3 regions of the Bradyrhizobium sp. MOS001 genome follow, and region 1 is predicted to be linked to each of the others. Evidence: predicted binding sites of a transcription regulator. Region 1 holds the regulator's gene; each other region holds the start of a gene.

Region 1 (4,209 bases):
CAGCCTGGGTCTGAACAAGACGATGGCGAACCTGCCGGTCACCATCAACAATTTCGTGCAGAGCCCCTACGCCTACTGGAAGCAGCTCGCCTGGAGCGGCGCGCTGCTCATCACCCTGACCGTTCTTGCCCTGAATATTGGCGCGCGCATTCTGAGCGCCGAGAGGACCGCAAAATGAGTGATCTTTCCGTATCGATGAGCGCGGCCGGTGGTTTGCCCCAGGCGCCGGTGCTGCCCGAAGCTCCGGCCAAGGTGACGGTGCGCAACCTCAATTTCTATTACGGCGAGCACCACGCGCTGAAGAACATCAATCTGGCGCTCGGCACCAACCGCGTCACGGCGTTCATCGGCCCGTCTGGCTGCGGCAAGTCGACCCTGCTGCGCATCTTCAATCGGATGTACGACCTCTATCCGGGCCAGCGCGTCACCGGTCAGCTCATGCTCGACCAGACCAACGTCCTCGACCCCAAGCTGGACCTCAATTTGCTGCGCGCCCGCGTCGGCATGGTGTTCCAGAAGCCGACGCCGTTCCCGATGACGATCTACGAAAACATCGCCTTCGGCATCCGTCTCTATGAGAAGATCTCGAAGTCCGAGATGGACGACCGCGTCGAGAAGGCGCTGCGCGGCGGCGCGCTGTGGAACGAGGTCAAGGACAAGCTCAACGCCTCCGGCCTGTCGCTCTCCGGCGGCCAGCAGCAGCGCCTCTGCATCGCCCGCACGGTCGCGGTGCGGCCCGAGGTGATCTTGTTCGACGAGCCCTGCTCGGCGCTCGACCCGATCTCGACCGCCAAGGTCGAGGAGCTGATCCAGGAGCTGTCCGAGAACTACACGATCGCGATCGTCACCCACAACATGCAGCAGGCGGCGCGCGTCTCCGACAAGACCGCCTTCATGTATCTCGGCGAGCTGATCGAGTTCGACGACACCAGCAAGATCTTCACGTCGCCGACCGACCGGCGCACGCAGGATTACATCACCGGCCGGTTCGGCTGAGGAGACGGAACATGGGTTCTGAACATACCGCAAAGGCCTTCGACACCGACCTCCAGGAACTCACGCGCCTGGTCGCCGAGATGGGCGGCATCGCCGAGCGCATGATCGTCGATTCCGTCGACGCGCTGATCCGCCGCGACGTCGCGCTCGGCCAGCGCGTCGTGACCATCGACGCCGAGCTCGACGCGCTCCAGAAGAAGATCGAGGAGCGCGCCGTTCTCACCATCGCGCGCCGCCAGCCGATGGCGGTGGATCTGCGCGAGATCGTCGGCGCCATGCGCGTCGCGACCGATCTCGAGCGGATCGGCGACCTCGCCAAGAACATGGGCAAGCGCGTCGCGGCGCTGGAGACGGATTTCCATCCGCTCAAGCTGTTCCGCGGTCTGGAGCACATGACCGACCTCGTGCAGCAACAGGTCAAGTCGGTGCTGGACGCCTATGCCGCGCACGATCTGCCGGCGGCAATGGCGGTGTGGAAGGGCGACGAGGAAGTCGACGCCATCTGCACCTCGCTGTTCCGCGAGCTCCTCACCTACATGATGGAGGATCCGCGCAACATCTCGTTCTGCATCCATCTGATGTTCTGCGCCAAGAACATCGAGCGCATCGGTGACCACGCCACCAACATCGCCGAGACCGTGTTCTACATGATCGAGGGCCAGGCGATCACCGACAAGCGGCCGAAGGGCGACATGACGACCTTCGCCACGACGGTCCCGAACACTTAAGGAGCGACGAACACCATGGGCGCACGCATTATGGTGGTTGAGGACGAGGAAGCTCTCACCGAGCTTCTCCGCTACAACCTCGAAGGCGACGGCTATGACGTCGAGACGGTGATGCGCGGCGACGATGCCGACACCCGCCTCAAGGAGCACATCCCCGATTTGATCGTGCTCGACTGGATGCTGCCGGGCCTCTCCGGCATCGAGCTGTGCCGGCGGCTGCGCACCCGGCCCGAGACCAAGCAGCTCCCGATCATCATGCTCACCGCGCGCGGCGAGGAGAGCGAGCGGGTGCGGGGCCTTGCGACCGGCGCCGACGACTACATCGTCAAGCCGTTCTCGGTCCCGGAGCTGCTGGCACGCGTGAAGGGCCTGCTCAGGCGCGCCAGCCCCGAGCGGCTCGCCACCGTGCTCGCCTATGGCGACATCGAGCTCGACCGCGACAAGCGTCGCGTGGCGCGCTCGGGCCGGCCGATCGATCTCGGCCCGACCGAATATCGCCTGCTGGAGTTCTTCCTGGAGCATCCCGGCCGCGTGTTCTCGCGCGAGCAGCTGCTCGACAGCGTCTGGGGCCGTGACATCTACATCGACGAGCGCACCGTCGACGTCCATATCGGGCGCCTGCGCAAGCTGCTCAATCTCGGCCGCGAGCAGGACCCGATCCGCACCGTCCGCGGCGCGGGCTACGCACTGGACGATCGCTTTGCGAAGGCGGAGCAAGCGTAAGGGGTTGCTGTGGCAGACGTGATTTAGCGGGCTGCCACCGCATCCTCGATGTCGTCCCTGCGAACGCAGGGACCCATAACCACAGGGAGTGGTTTGGCGAAGACTCGGAGTGATCATCCCGCGCAATAACTACGCGCCGGGATTATGGGTCCCTGCGTTCGCAGGGACGACACCGAGTGAGTTGAGCCGTCATCGCGTGACGGCGCCGTCTTCGTAGTCAGCTAATCCGATACCTCAGCGCGGACCCGGCTTCGCCGGCGCGCGCCGGCGATCGGCCGCGGGCTGATACGCCACGCGCGAGTGCTGGGCGCAGTAGGGCAGGCCGGAGAGCGCCTTGCCGCCGCAGAAGAAGAAATCCGGGCTCGAGGGATCGCCGACCGGCCAGTGGCAGGTGGCCTCGTTCAGCTCCAGCAGCGACAGCCGCTGGCTCATCGGCACGACGTTGTCGTAGGTGACCGGTTCGGCCTCGACCTCGACTTCGAAGGCTTGCGCCAGCGCGGTGTTGCCGCGCGCGATCGGGCGGGTCACCCGCATCATGTGCTGGGCGGGGCGTGCCTTGCGCGGCCGCGGCGCTGCCGATGAAGGGCTCTTGGCGCGGCCCGACAGGCCGAGCCGGTGCACTTTGCCGATTACGGCATTGCGGGTCACATTGCCGAGTTCAGCGGCGATCTGGCTGGCCGAAAGCCCGGCCTCCCAGAGCTTTTTCAGCTGCTCGACGCGATCATCCGACCAGGTCAAAACGGTCATTGCACCCTTTCCTTCGCCGGCGCCTGCCATCCTGGCGGCCGCACGGCGAATGCCTAAGCTTCGAAAAACCCGTGCCGCCAGAATCCCTTAAGGCTCGCCGGGCGCACCAGATGCGCCCGAACGCTTACGCCGGTACATGAGGACTTAGAGGATCAGAACTGCTGCACGAGATGTCGTATCTGACAAGCCAAACGCTACAATATGGCGTGACTCACGCGCAAGAGTCCGCCGACTCGCTTCCACATGTTCCGTGGCGGAAATACGCAAAATCGCCACCGCAAGACTACGGATTCTGCGTTTCGCGAGGCTTTCCGGGCGGCATTGACACCGGTTTCACCAGGCATAAGATAGTCTCGCGTGCCGCCCTTAAAAGGCGGCACGTTTCGTTTTCCGGGCCGGTCAATGGTGCGTTGCGCAATGCACGCTCACGCCGTCCGCAACATTCAAGTGATCGTCATGACTAACAGCGCAGCGCCGCATTTGCTCCCCGTTTTCGCCAGGTCCGACCTCGGTTTCGAGCGCGGTGAAGGCTGCTGGCTGATTGCGACCAATGGCGATCGCTATCTCGATTTCACCTCGGGCGTGGCGGTGAATGCGCTCGGCCATGCTCACCCTGCGTTGGTCAAAGCGTTGCAAGAGCAGGCCACCAAACTCTGGCACATGTCGAACCTGTTCCAGAGCCCGGACGGCGAGAAGCTCGCCGCGCGTCTGTGCAACGAAAGCTTCGCGGACTTCGTGTTCTTCTGCAATTCCGGCGCCGAAGCGCTGGAAGGTGTGATCAAGCTCGTCCGCCATCATCACTTCTCCAAGGGTCATCCGGAACGTTACCGCATCATCACCTTCGAAGGCGCCTTCCACGGCCGCACGCTGGCAACGCTCGCCGCGACCGGTTCGGCAAAATATCTCGAAGGGTTTGGCCCGCCGATGGACGGCTTCGACCAGGTCCCGCATGGCGATATCGACGCCGTCAAGAAGGCGATCGGTCCGCAGACCGCCGGCATCCTGATCGAGCCGA
Region 2 (4,209 bases), on a different contig from region 1:
CAGCCTTGGCCTCCGAGATCAAGCGCGCGCAAGCCGCTGGCGATCCTGATACGGGCGAGACCTATTACCTGCACTGGCTCGCCACGCTGGAAGGTTTGGTCGCAAGCAAGGGCGTCGCATCGGCGGAGACGCTGCACCGCTACCGCGACGCCTGGGACCACGCCGCCGACCGCACCCCGCACGGCAAGCCGATCGAGCTGCGGCCGGAGGATTTTCGGTAGGTCGGTAAGAGGCACGCTCGTGCCAAGCCCTCCGCTGTCATTCCCCGCGAAGGCGGGGAATCCAGTAGGCCGCGGCCTCTCGACTCAAGCACGGTCTCTGGGATACTGGATCACCCGCTTTCGCGGGTGATGACACCGAATATGTGGCCTCAGCGGCCCGCCACAAACTCCCGCCACCCCTTAGCCCGCAGGCTGCACGCCGGGCACTCGCCGCACCCGAAACCCCACTCATGCTGGGCGCCGCGTTCGCCGAGATAGCAGGTGTGCGAGTGCTCGCGGATGAGATCGACCAGTCCTGCGCCGCCGAGCTCGTGGGCGAGCTTCCACGTTGCCGCCTTGTCGATCCACATCAGCGGCGTATGCAGCTCGAATGGCCTGGCCATGCCGAGCGAGAGCGCGGCCTGCATGGCGCGGATGGTGTCGTCGCGGCAATCGGGGTAGCCGGAATAATCGGTCTCGCACATGCCGCCGACGATGTGGGTGATGCCGCGCCGGTAGGCGAGCGCCGCGGCAAACGTCAGGAACACCAGGTTGCGGCCGGGCACGAACGTATTCGGCAGGCCGTCGGCGCCCATCGCGATGGCGACGTCGCGCGTCAGCGCCGTCTCGGACACGGCCGCCAGCGTTGGGATCGACAGCGTGTGGCTCTCGCCGAGCCTTGCGGCCCAGTCTGCGCGCAGACCCTTGATGCCGTCGAACAGCCGGTCCCGGCAGGCGAGCTCGATGGCGTGGCGCTGGCCATACTCGAAACCCAGTGTCTCCACGCGTGCAAAGCGGCTGAGCGCCCAGGCGAGGCAGGTGGTGGAATCCTGGCCGCCGGAAAACAGCACCAATGCGGTTTGTGATGAAAATGCGTCACTCATGGCCCGCGCTTTAGCACTGCGGGCGCTCCTCGCCAATCTGCCGCCAATCGGTGGAAATCGGCCTGTTCCGCCGCGCCGCGCTGGGAACGGCGGGCCGCTTTTGGCATAAGGCTTTGGAGCCAGGAGACTGCCCCGCAATGACCCCTTCCCGCGACATTTCCCGTCTGATCGAGATCATGGCGGCGCTGCGCACGCCGGTGACCGGCTGCCCCTGGGACCTCGAGCAGAATTTCGCGACGATCGCGCCCTACACGATCGAGGAAGCCTATGAGGTGGTCGAGGCCATCAGCCGCGGCGATCTCGACGATCTGCGCGAGGAGCTCGGCGACCTCCTGCTCCAGGTCGTGTTCCACGCCCAGATGGCTTCAGAACAGAATGCCTTTGCCTTCGGCGACGTCGTGGAGGCCATCACCCGCAAGATGATCCGGCGCCATCCCCATGTCTTCGCCGACAAGGACGGCAACCTCGCCGCCTCCCACGTCAAGGAAGTCTGGGACCGCATCAAGGCCGAGGAGAAAGCCGAACGTGCGGCGCGCCGGCCGCCGGAGGAAACGCCGACGCACAAGTCGTTACTCTCGGGCGTCAAGGCCGGTCAGCCCGCGCTGACCCGCGCGATGGAGCTCCAGCGCAAGGCTTCCACCGTCGGCTTCGACTGGAACGACCCGCGCGCGGTGCTGGCGAAAATCCGCGAGGAAGCCGACGAGATCGAGGCGGCGCTCGACCGCAACGACAGCGAGGGGCTGGCGGAAGAAACCGGCGATCTGATGTTCGCACTCGTCAATCTCGCCCGCCACGTCGACGCCGATCCGGAAGCCGCGCTGCGCGCGACGAATGCAAAGTTCGAGCGGCGGTTCGCCTTCATCGAGCGCGCGCTCGAGGCGCAGGGCCGGACGCTCCAGCAGGCGTCGCTGGCGGAGATGGACGCGCTGTGGAATGCGGCTAAGAGTGAGGCGAAACCGGTATCGGAGACTCGTTCGCAGGCCCGCCGCTAGCGTTGTGGGCCTGCTCCATCGGCGTACCCGCAAGGATCGAAGCGGTCGCGAAGGAGATATAGGTCAGCATCTTTTCCCGAATGCAGCGAGGCGGTCATGGCGGATCGCAGTCAAGCCATGAAACCGTCACGACAAGCAGTCTAAAGTTGAGCAACGGAGCCCGCGCAGCCGAAATCCCACCTCAGGTGAGTGCGATGCCATTAAAGCACTATTCGGTCCTCAAGGGACGCCCGATCGCGATGCGTTTCGGCACCGGCCAGTCGCCGCACTATCAAGTCCATGTCGTGGCCGACAACGCGGATTTCCGCATCGCCGTCAATGTGCAGTCAGCCGACGGAAGCGAAGTCGAGTTCCTGGTGCGATCGCACTTTGTCCATCCGATCACCGATCATCTCGCGGCGCTGCCGGAGGGCCTGCACCCGCAGCCGCCGAAGCCGGCCAGCATCGCGCTGGACTTCATTCGCGGCAATCTGATGCAGCCCCAGGAGATGATCCCGCTGCCGCTGTCGGTGCCCGGACCCGACAATGACCTCAACGAGAAGCTCGACCAGTTCGTCCAGCGCGCGCTCTCAAACGAAAGCGCGATGATCTACGCATTCGGTGAGACGTGGGGGCCGGAGACCAAAGCGGACAATTATTTCGGCTTCCGGCCGGGTCGCGGCATTCACGACATCCATATGAATCAGGGAAATCCGATCGGAAGGTTCTCGGGCGACAACGGGCCATGGCAAGACGGCGGGCTGGTGTTCGAATTCCCGGATCAGAAGCTATGGACGGCGGTCTTCCTCAAATTCCAGACGCAGGCCTGGCACACCGACGACAAGACCGGTGACCCCATCGATCTCGGCGCGCCGACACAGCCGCCAGATCCGACGGCTCCTCCGACCGGGCAAATGCCGGACGGACTCGTGCGCATCATCGCAGCACTCGTCAATGCCTTGAAGACGCCCGAGCGGGAAGTCGTCACGCTGCTCAATACAGCCGATCGCGACATCGATCTCACCGGCTGGATGCTGGCCGACAAGCAGAAGAACAAGATGGTCCTGTCAGGGAAGATCGCAGCCGGGGGCACGCTCGCAATCGTCGTGCAGAAGCCGATGGAATTGTCGAACCAGGGCGGCATCATTTCGTTGCTGGACGAGCGCGGGATCAAGATCCACGGCGTCGCCTATACCAAGGCGCAAGCGAAGAATCCGGGCCTGACCATTCCATTCTAGCGTTACGCGTCTCAACCCAGAAACGCGGATACGGTCGATATCGCACTCAAGCCGGTCGGGCGCACCGCGCCCTTCGGATCACGCCACGCGCGGCACGGCATCGAACCGGTTCACCACGATATCCCGCTTGGTCTCGTCGACCCGTACGGTCATGTCGAAGCGGCCGTCGTGCAGCTCTTTCGCCAGCACCTCCGCATTTCGATGCAGCCAGCTGATGCCGGCGCCGTCGGCGGCGTCGATGGAGAGATCGAGCGTGGTGCGTTTTGCGGCGAGCCGTTCCTCGATCGCCGCAAGCAGAGCGTCGATCCCCTCGCCTGACACGGCCGACACCAGCATCGCCGGATGATCCTCCGGCCGGCGCGCGGCGATGTTCAAGAGCTCTTCGCGCTTGTCAGGCTCGTAACGGTCGATCTTGTTCCAGACCTCGATGATGCGGCCGGAATCGTCGGGGTTGATGCCGAGCTGGCGCAGCACCGCGTCGACGTCACTCTGCTGGGCCTCGGCATCCTCGTGCGAGATGTCGCGCACATGCAGGATGACGTCGGCCTCCAGCACCTCTTCCAGCGTGGCGCGGAAGGCCGCGACGAGCTGGGTCGGCAGGTTGGAGATGAAGCCGACGGTGTCAGACAGCATCGCCTTGCCGCCATGCGGCAAAGTGAGCGCGCGCAGGGTCGGATCGAGTGTTGCGAACAGCATGTCGGCGGCCTGAACGTCGGCGCGGGTCAGGCGGTTGAACAGCGTCGACTTGCCGGCATTGGTGTAGCCGACCAGCGCGACGACGCGATACGGCACGCGCTGGCGTCCGGCGCGATGCAGCCGCCGCGTCGCCTGCACCTTCTTCAGCTCGCCCTCGAGTTTCGAGATGCGCTCCTGGATCAGGCGGCGATCGGCTTCGATCTGCGTCTCGCCGGGACCG
Region 3 (4,209 bases), on a different contig from region 1:
GCGGCAGGGCACGCCGCCATCGGCGAGCGCTGGATTGGCGTAGGAGACATAGACCACGTGCGAGAGGTCGCCGCTGACGAGCGGCTTCAGCGCCTCGCGCAGCTTGGCGAAATTCTGCGGCAGCTCGCGCGCCAGTGCATCGCGGGAATCGTCGACGCTCGCCATTACGCCGGAGCGGCGGAACAGCGCGCGCTCGGTCGCGGTGTCGACGATGACGTCGGCGACGAGGCCGGAGAAATAGACGTCGTTGGCGCCGACCGAGAGCAGCACGAGATCGAGCGTGCGGTCCGGCTGGCGCTTTTTCGCCGCGGTGAGCGCCTCACGCAGCTCGGCGACCTGGGCGTTCACGCTGGTGTTGCAGACGCCCGTCTTGCCGGGCGGGCATTCGCGGGCGCGCTGCGAGCCCAGCAGACCGTCGCCGATGCTGGCGCCGGTGCAGGCGAGTGGCAGAAAGGTCACCGCGATGTGGGTGTAGCGCACCGCGAGCGCGAGAGCCGTGCGGGCCTGGTAGCTGTAGAGCGAGCGGTGGCAGGGCGAGTTGAACCAGAGCGCGCCGTAATGCTGCCAGTTGGCGAGCGTGTCGGGTGCTTCGCAGGCGCGGCCACCTTTATAGCCGGCACGGCTCGGCCGGTAGTATTGCGCACCGGCGGTACCGAGATAGGAGCGGAAGCAGAAGCCCTCGTCCGACAGCGCCAGCGGCCGGTCCGGGTTGCCTTCGCCGGAGGCGATGCTGTCGCCGAGCCCGGCGACGAAGATGTCGCGGACCTGGATCTCGGCCTGGACGCGCTGGGTCGGATCGGAGCCGGAGGAGACGTCGACGCTCGCGACCGTCTGCTTGCCGTAGCGGACGCGCAGGTTGATCGGCTCGGCGCAATCGAAAGTCGAGGTCTGCGGCCCGTCGCCGTCGTCGAACGACCAGGCGCAGGTGGCGCCGACCGGCACTGCGCCGGTCAGGCGCACGGTCACCGGATGATCGGTCGGGGTGAGGTAATTCTCTTTTACGTTGTCGCGGGTGCAGGGCTGGTTGACCCGGCCCTGGAGGTCGATGCAGAGCCGGTTGACCATGTTGCGGGCCCAGCCGCGGCCCTCGCTCTGGAGCTCCAGCGACTGCTCGGCGGCGAGGATGCTGCGGTTACGCGCGTTCTCGACATGGAGCTGGAAGTCGCGCTCCTCGCGGAACAGGCGGAAGCGGTTGCGCACCTCCCAGGATATTTGCATCGCACCGGCGCCCTGCGCGGCGGCGCGCTCGAGCGGCAAAGACGTCAGAATCCCGGCAAGCAGCAGGAGGCCTGCGGGAAGGGTACGAAAGGAAAAAGGGATCATGGCCCGCGTGTTCAACGGCAAAGTTGAGGCGGAAATAAGAGAGCATTGCTGCGCCGCCCGCAACCTCTGTCTGACGGTCGCCCGCCCGCCTTACCGCTTGCTGGCCTGTCGCAACGACCGCTCGCGTTCCATCGCTGCTACCTGCTTGGGCAGGTTGCCTTGCGCGCAGGCCTCGGCCAGCCGCCGCCGCTCCTGCCAGGGCTCCACCACGTTCATCCAGAGCTCGCGCGCGCCCATGATGGAGATGGCGAGGCCGAACGGGATCACGAAATAGAGGATGCGGAAGACCAGCAGGGTCGCCAGAAGCTGCTCGCGGCCGAATTCGGGCAGCGCGACCAGCATGGCGACATCGAACACGCCGATCGAGCCGGGCGCGTGGCTGGCAAAGCCGATCAGCGTCGCCAGGATGAACACCACCGCCAGCGACATGAAGTCGATCGACGGATTGGCCGGCATCAGCAGGTACATCGCCGTCGCGCAGAAGCCGAGATCGACCACGCCGATCAGGATCTGGACCAGCGTCAGCGGCGCCGAGGGCAGCACCACCTTCCAGCCCTTCTGGCCGAGCTCGCGGCGCTTCTCGCCCATGCAGAGCCAGACCAGATAGGCGCCAATCGAGGCGAGGCCGCCGAGCCCGATCAGCCGGTTGATCGACGACGGCAGTTGATCCATCGATGAGGCGGCATCCGGATGGATGATCATGCCGATCGAGAGCACGAAGATGTTACCGAGCCAGAAGGTCAGGCCTGACAGGAAGCAGATCTTCGCGACGTCGATCGCGTTCAGCCCGTAGTCCGAATAGATCCGGAAGCGGATCGCGCCGCCGGTAAAAACGGTGGCGCCGATGTTGTGGCCGATCGAATAGGACGTGAAGCTGGAGAGTGCTGCGATGCGATAGGGCACATGCTTCTTGCCGATCGTTCGCAGTGCAAAATAGTCGTAGAAGGTCAGCGTACAGAACGCGAAGACGACGCAGATCGCCGCCAGCCCGATATTCCCGCGGGGAATCTCGGTCAACGCGGTCAGGATGACGCCGGTATCGATGTCCTTGAGGGTGCGCGCAAGCGTGGTGATCGCGAAGGCGATGATGAAGACGCTCGCGGCAACACCGAGCCGTCGCCAGCCGATCCATCTCTTAAAGCCGCGCTTCAGCGCGGGCAGCAGTCCGTGCATTCATCCTCCCGGCGGGGGGCAAGACCGATCGGCCAGACTTGACCGGTCGGGCGCGATCACTGCCCGAAATGGGCTTCGACCGCTAGGCATGTTGTAGCTCATTTAAGGCAAAAACAGCGACTTGTGCAGCCCTTGACAACGATAGGTTCTGCGTTCGACCGATAGGTTCTGCGGTGGACCGCCGCTTTTGTCATATGTGGTTCATATCGGGCGCGCGTTAAGCATATGAGTCGGGGCAGCTGCCCGGAACGCGCGTCCGCATCTTGACATGATTTCGTGTCCGCCCGCAGTCGGCATTGTTCCAGCGCAAGCGATGCGAGCTTTTTTGGAACGTCGGTACCGTGCGCTGGTTAGCGCTCCATCAGCAATCGAACATGGCGGAATAATCGGCTTTTCGTGCGAGCCGACGCCTCCGTGTTCCCGAAACCGAGAGGATCGGAACGATGGGACTGTTCACAAAAGATATCAAAACCATGAACGACCTGTTCGTGCACCAGCTTCAGGACATCTATTATGCCGAGCAGCAGCTCACCAAGGCGCTTCCGAAAATGGCAGATAAGGCCACCGATCCGCAGTTGAAGCAGGGCTTTTTGACGCACCTCGAAGAAACCAAGCAGCACGTCAAGCGGCTCGAGGAAGTATTCAAGATGCACGGCACGCAGGTGAGGGCGGTCGACTGCCCGGCCATCGACGGCATCATCGAGGAAGCCGACGAGACCGCCGGTGAAGTCGCCGACAAGGCGGTGCTGGACGCCGCCCTGATCAACGCGGCCCAGGCCGCGGAGCATTACGAGATCGTCCGCTACGGCAGCCTGATCGCCTGGGCCAAACAGCTCGGCCGCAACGACTGCGCCACCGTGCTCGCCAAGACGCTGGAAGAAGAGAAGGCGACCGACAGGAAGCTGACCGCGCTCGCCGAGAGCAAGGTGAACCTGCGCGCGGCGAGCTAGGACCGGGCGTAGCTGCGAAAAAGGCGTCGCGCGGTCATCCGCGCGGCGTTTGCATTTGACGCATCCATAATTCGATCATTGTCGAAGCATGAATGCTGGCTGGAAGCGTATGTTTCGCATGGGGCTGCAACCGAGGTGGCAGCATGCGAGCCAGCACCATCAAATATGAACCCCTCGACAATGGAGCCGGCGCGCAGCGTGCCGGCTCGCGCCTTGCGACCTCCCTCACGCTTGCCGCGATGAGCCTCGGCTATGGCGTGGTGCAACTCGACGTCACCATCGTCAACACCGCGCTCGACGCGATGGGTAAAACGCTCGGCGGCGGCGTCGCTGAGCTGCAATGGGTGGTCAGCGCCTACACCATCGCCTTTGCCGCCTTCATTCTGACCGCAGGTGCGCTCGGCGACCGCATCGGCGCCAAGCGCATCTTCATGGCGGGGTTCGCAATCTTCACCGCGGCCTCGCTCGCCTGCGCGCTGTCGCCCAACGCCATCGTGCTGATCGCAGCACGGCTGGTCCAGGGGCTGGCGGCGGCGATCCTGGTGCCGAATTCCCTGGCGCTGCTCAATCATGCCTATGCGGACGACCGCGAGCGTGGCCGTGCCGTGGCGGTCTGGGCCGCCGGAGCGAGCCTGGCGCTGACTGCCGGTCCCTTCGTCGGCGGCGCGCTGATCACGCTGGTTGGCTGGCGCGCGATCTTCCTGGTTAACCTGCCGATCGGTCTTGCCGGCTTGTGGCTGAGCTGGCGCTACGCCAGCGAGAC

What was found. Region 1 encodes PhoB, which activates phosphate uptake and scavenging genes when phosphate is short. Its sites were predicted from a motif close to TGTCATNNANCTGTCAT; they were not measured.
Region 2: CT676_RS01265 (DUF2278 family protein) is a predicted target of PhoB. The motif match lies at 2,194-2,210, and genes of this name have one in related genera.
Region 3: CT676_RS10270 (YbhN family protein) is a predicted target of PhoB. The motif match lies at 2,685-2,701, and genes of this name have one in related genera.

The regions. Positions count from the first base shown of each region.
Region 1 covers NZ_SPVJ01000015.1:57,723-61,931, reverse strand. The annotation lists gene pstA (phosphate ABC transporter permease PstA) at 1-178, shown strand, start outside; gene pstB (phosphate ABC transporter ATP-binding protein PstB) at 175-996, shown strand; gene phoU (phosphate signaling complex protein PhoU) at 1,008-1,724, shown strand; gene phoB (phosphate regulon transcriptional regulator PhoB) at 1,740-2,447, shown strand; gene CT676_RS20170 (GcrA family cell cycle regulator) at 2,682-3,194, opposite strand; gene CT676_RS20165 (aspartate aminotransferase family protein) at 3,651-4,209, shown strand, end outside.
Region 2 covers NZ_SPVJ01000001.1:259,053-263,261, reverse strand. The annotation lists gene CT676_RS01280 (nitrile hydratase accessory protein) at 1-221, shown strand, start outside; gene queC (7-cyano-7-deazaguanine synthase QueC) at 371-1,084, opposite strand; gene mazG (nucleoside triphosphate pyrophosphohydrolase) at 1,222-2,076, shown strand; gene CT676_RS01265 (DUF2278 family protein) at 2,271-3,293, shown strand; gene hflX (GTPase HflX) at 3,372-4,209, opposite strand, start outside.
Region 3 covers NZ_SPVJ01000005.1:197,505-201,713, forward strand. The annotation lists gene CT676_RS10265 (hypothetical protein) at 1-1,323, opposite strand, end outside; gene CT676_RS10270 (YbhN family protein) at 1,414-2,496, opposite strand; gene CT676_RS10275 (ferritin-like domain-containing protein) at 2,940-3,446, shown strand; gene CT676_RS10280 (MFS transporter) at 3,590-4,209, shown strand, end outside.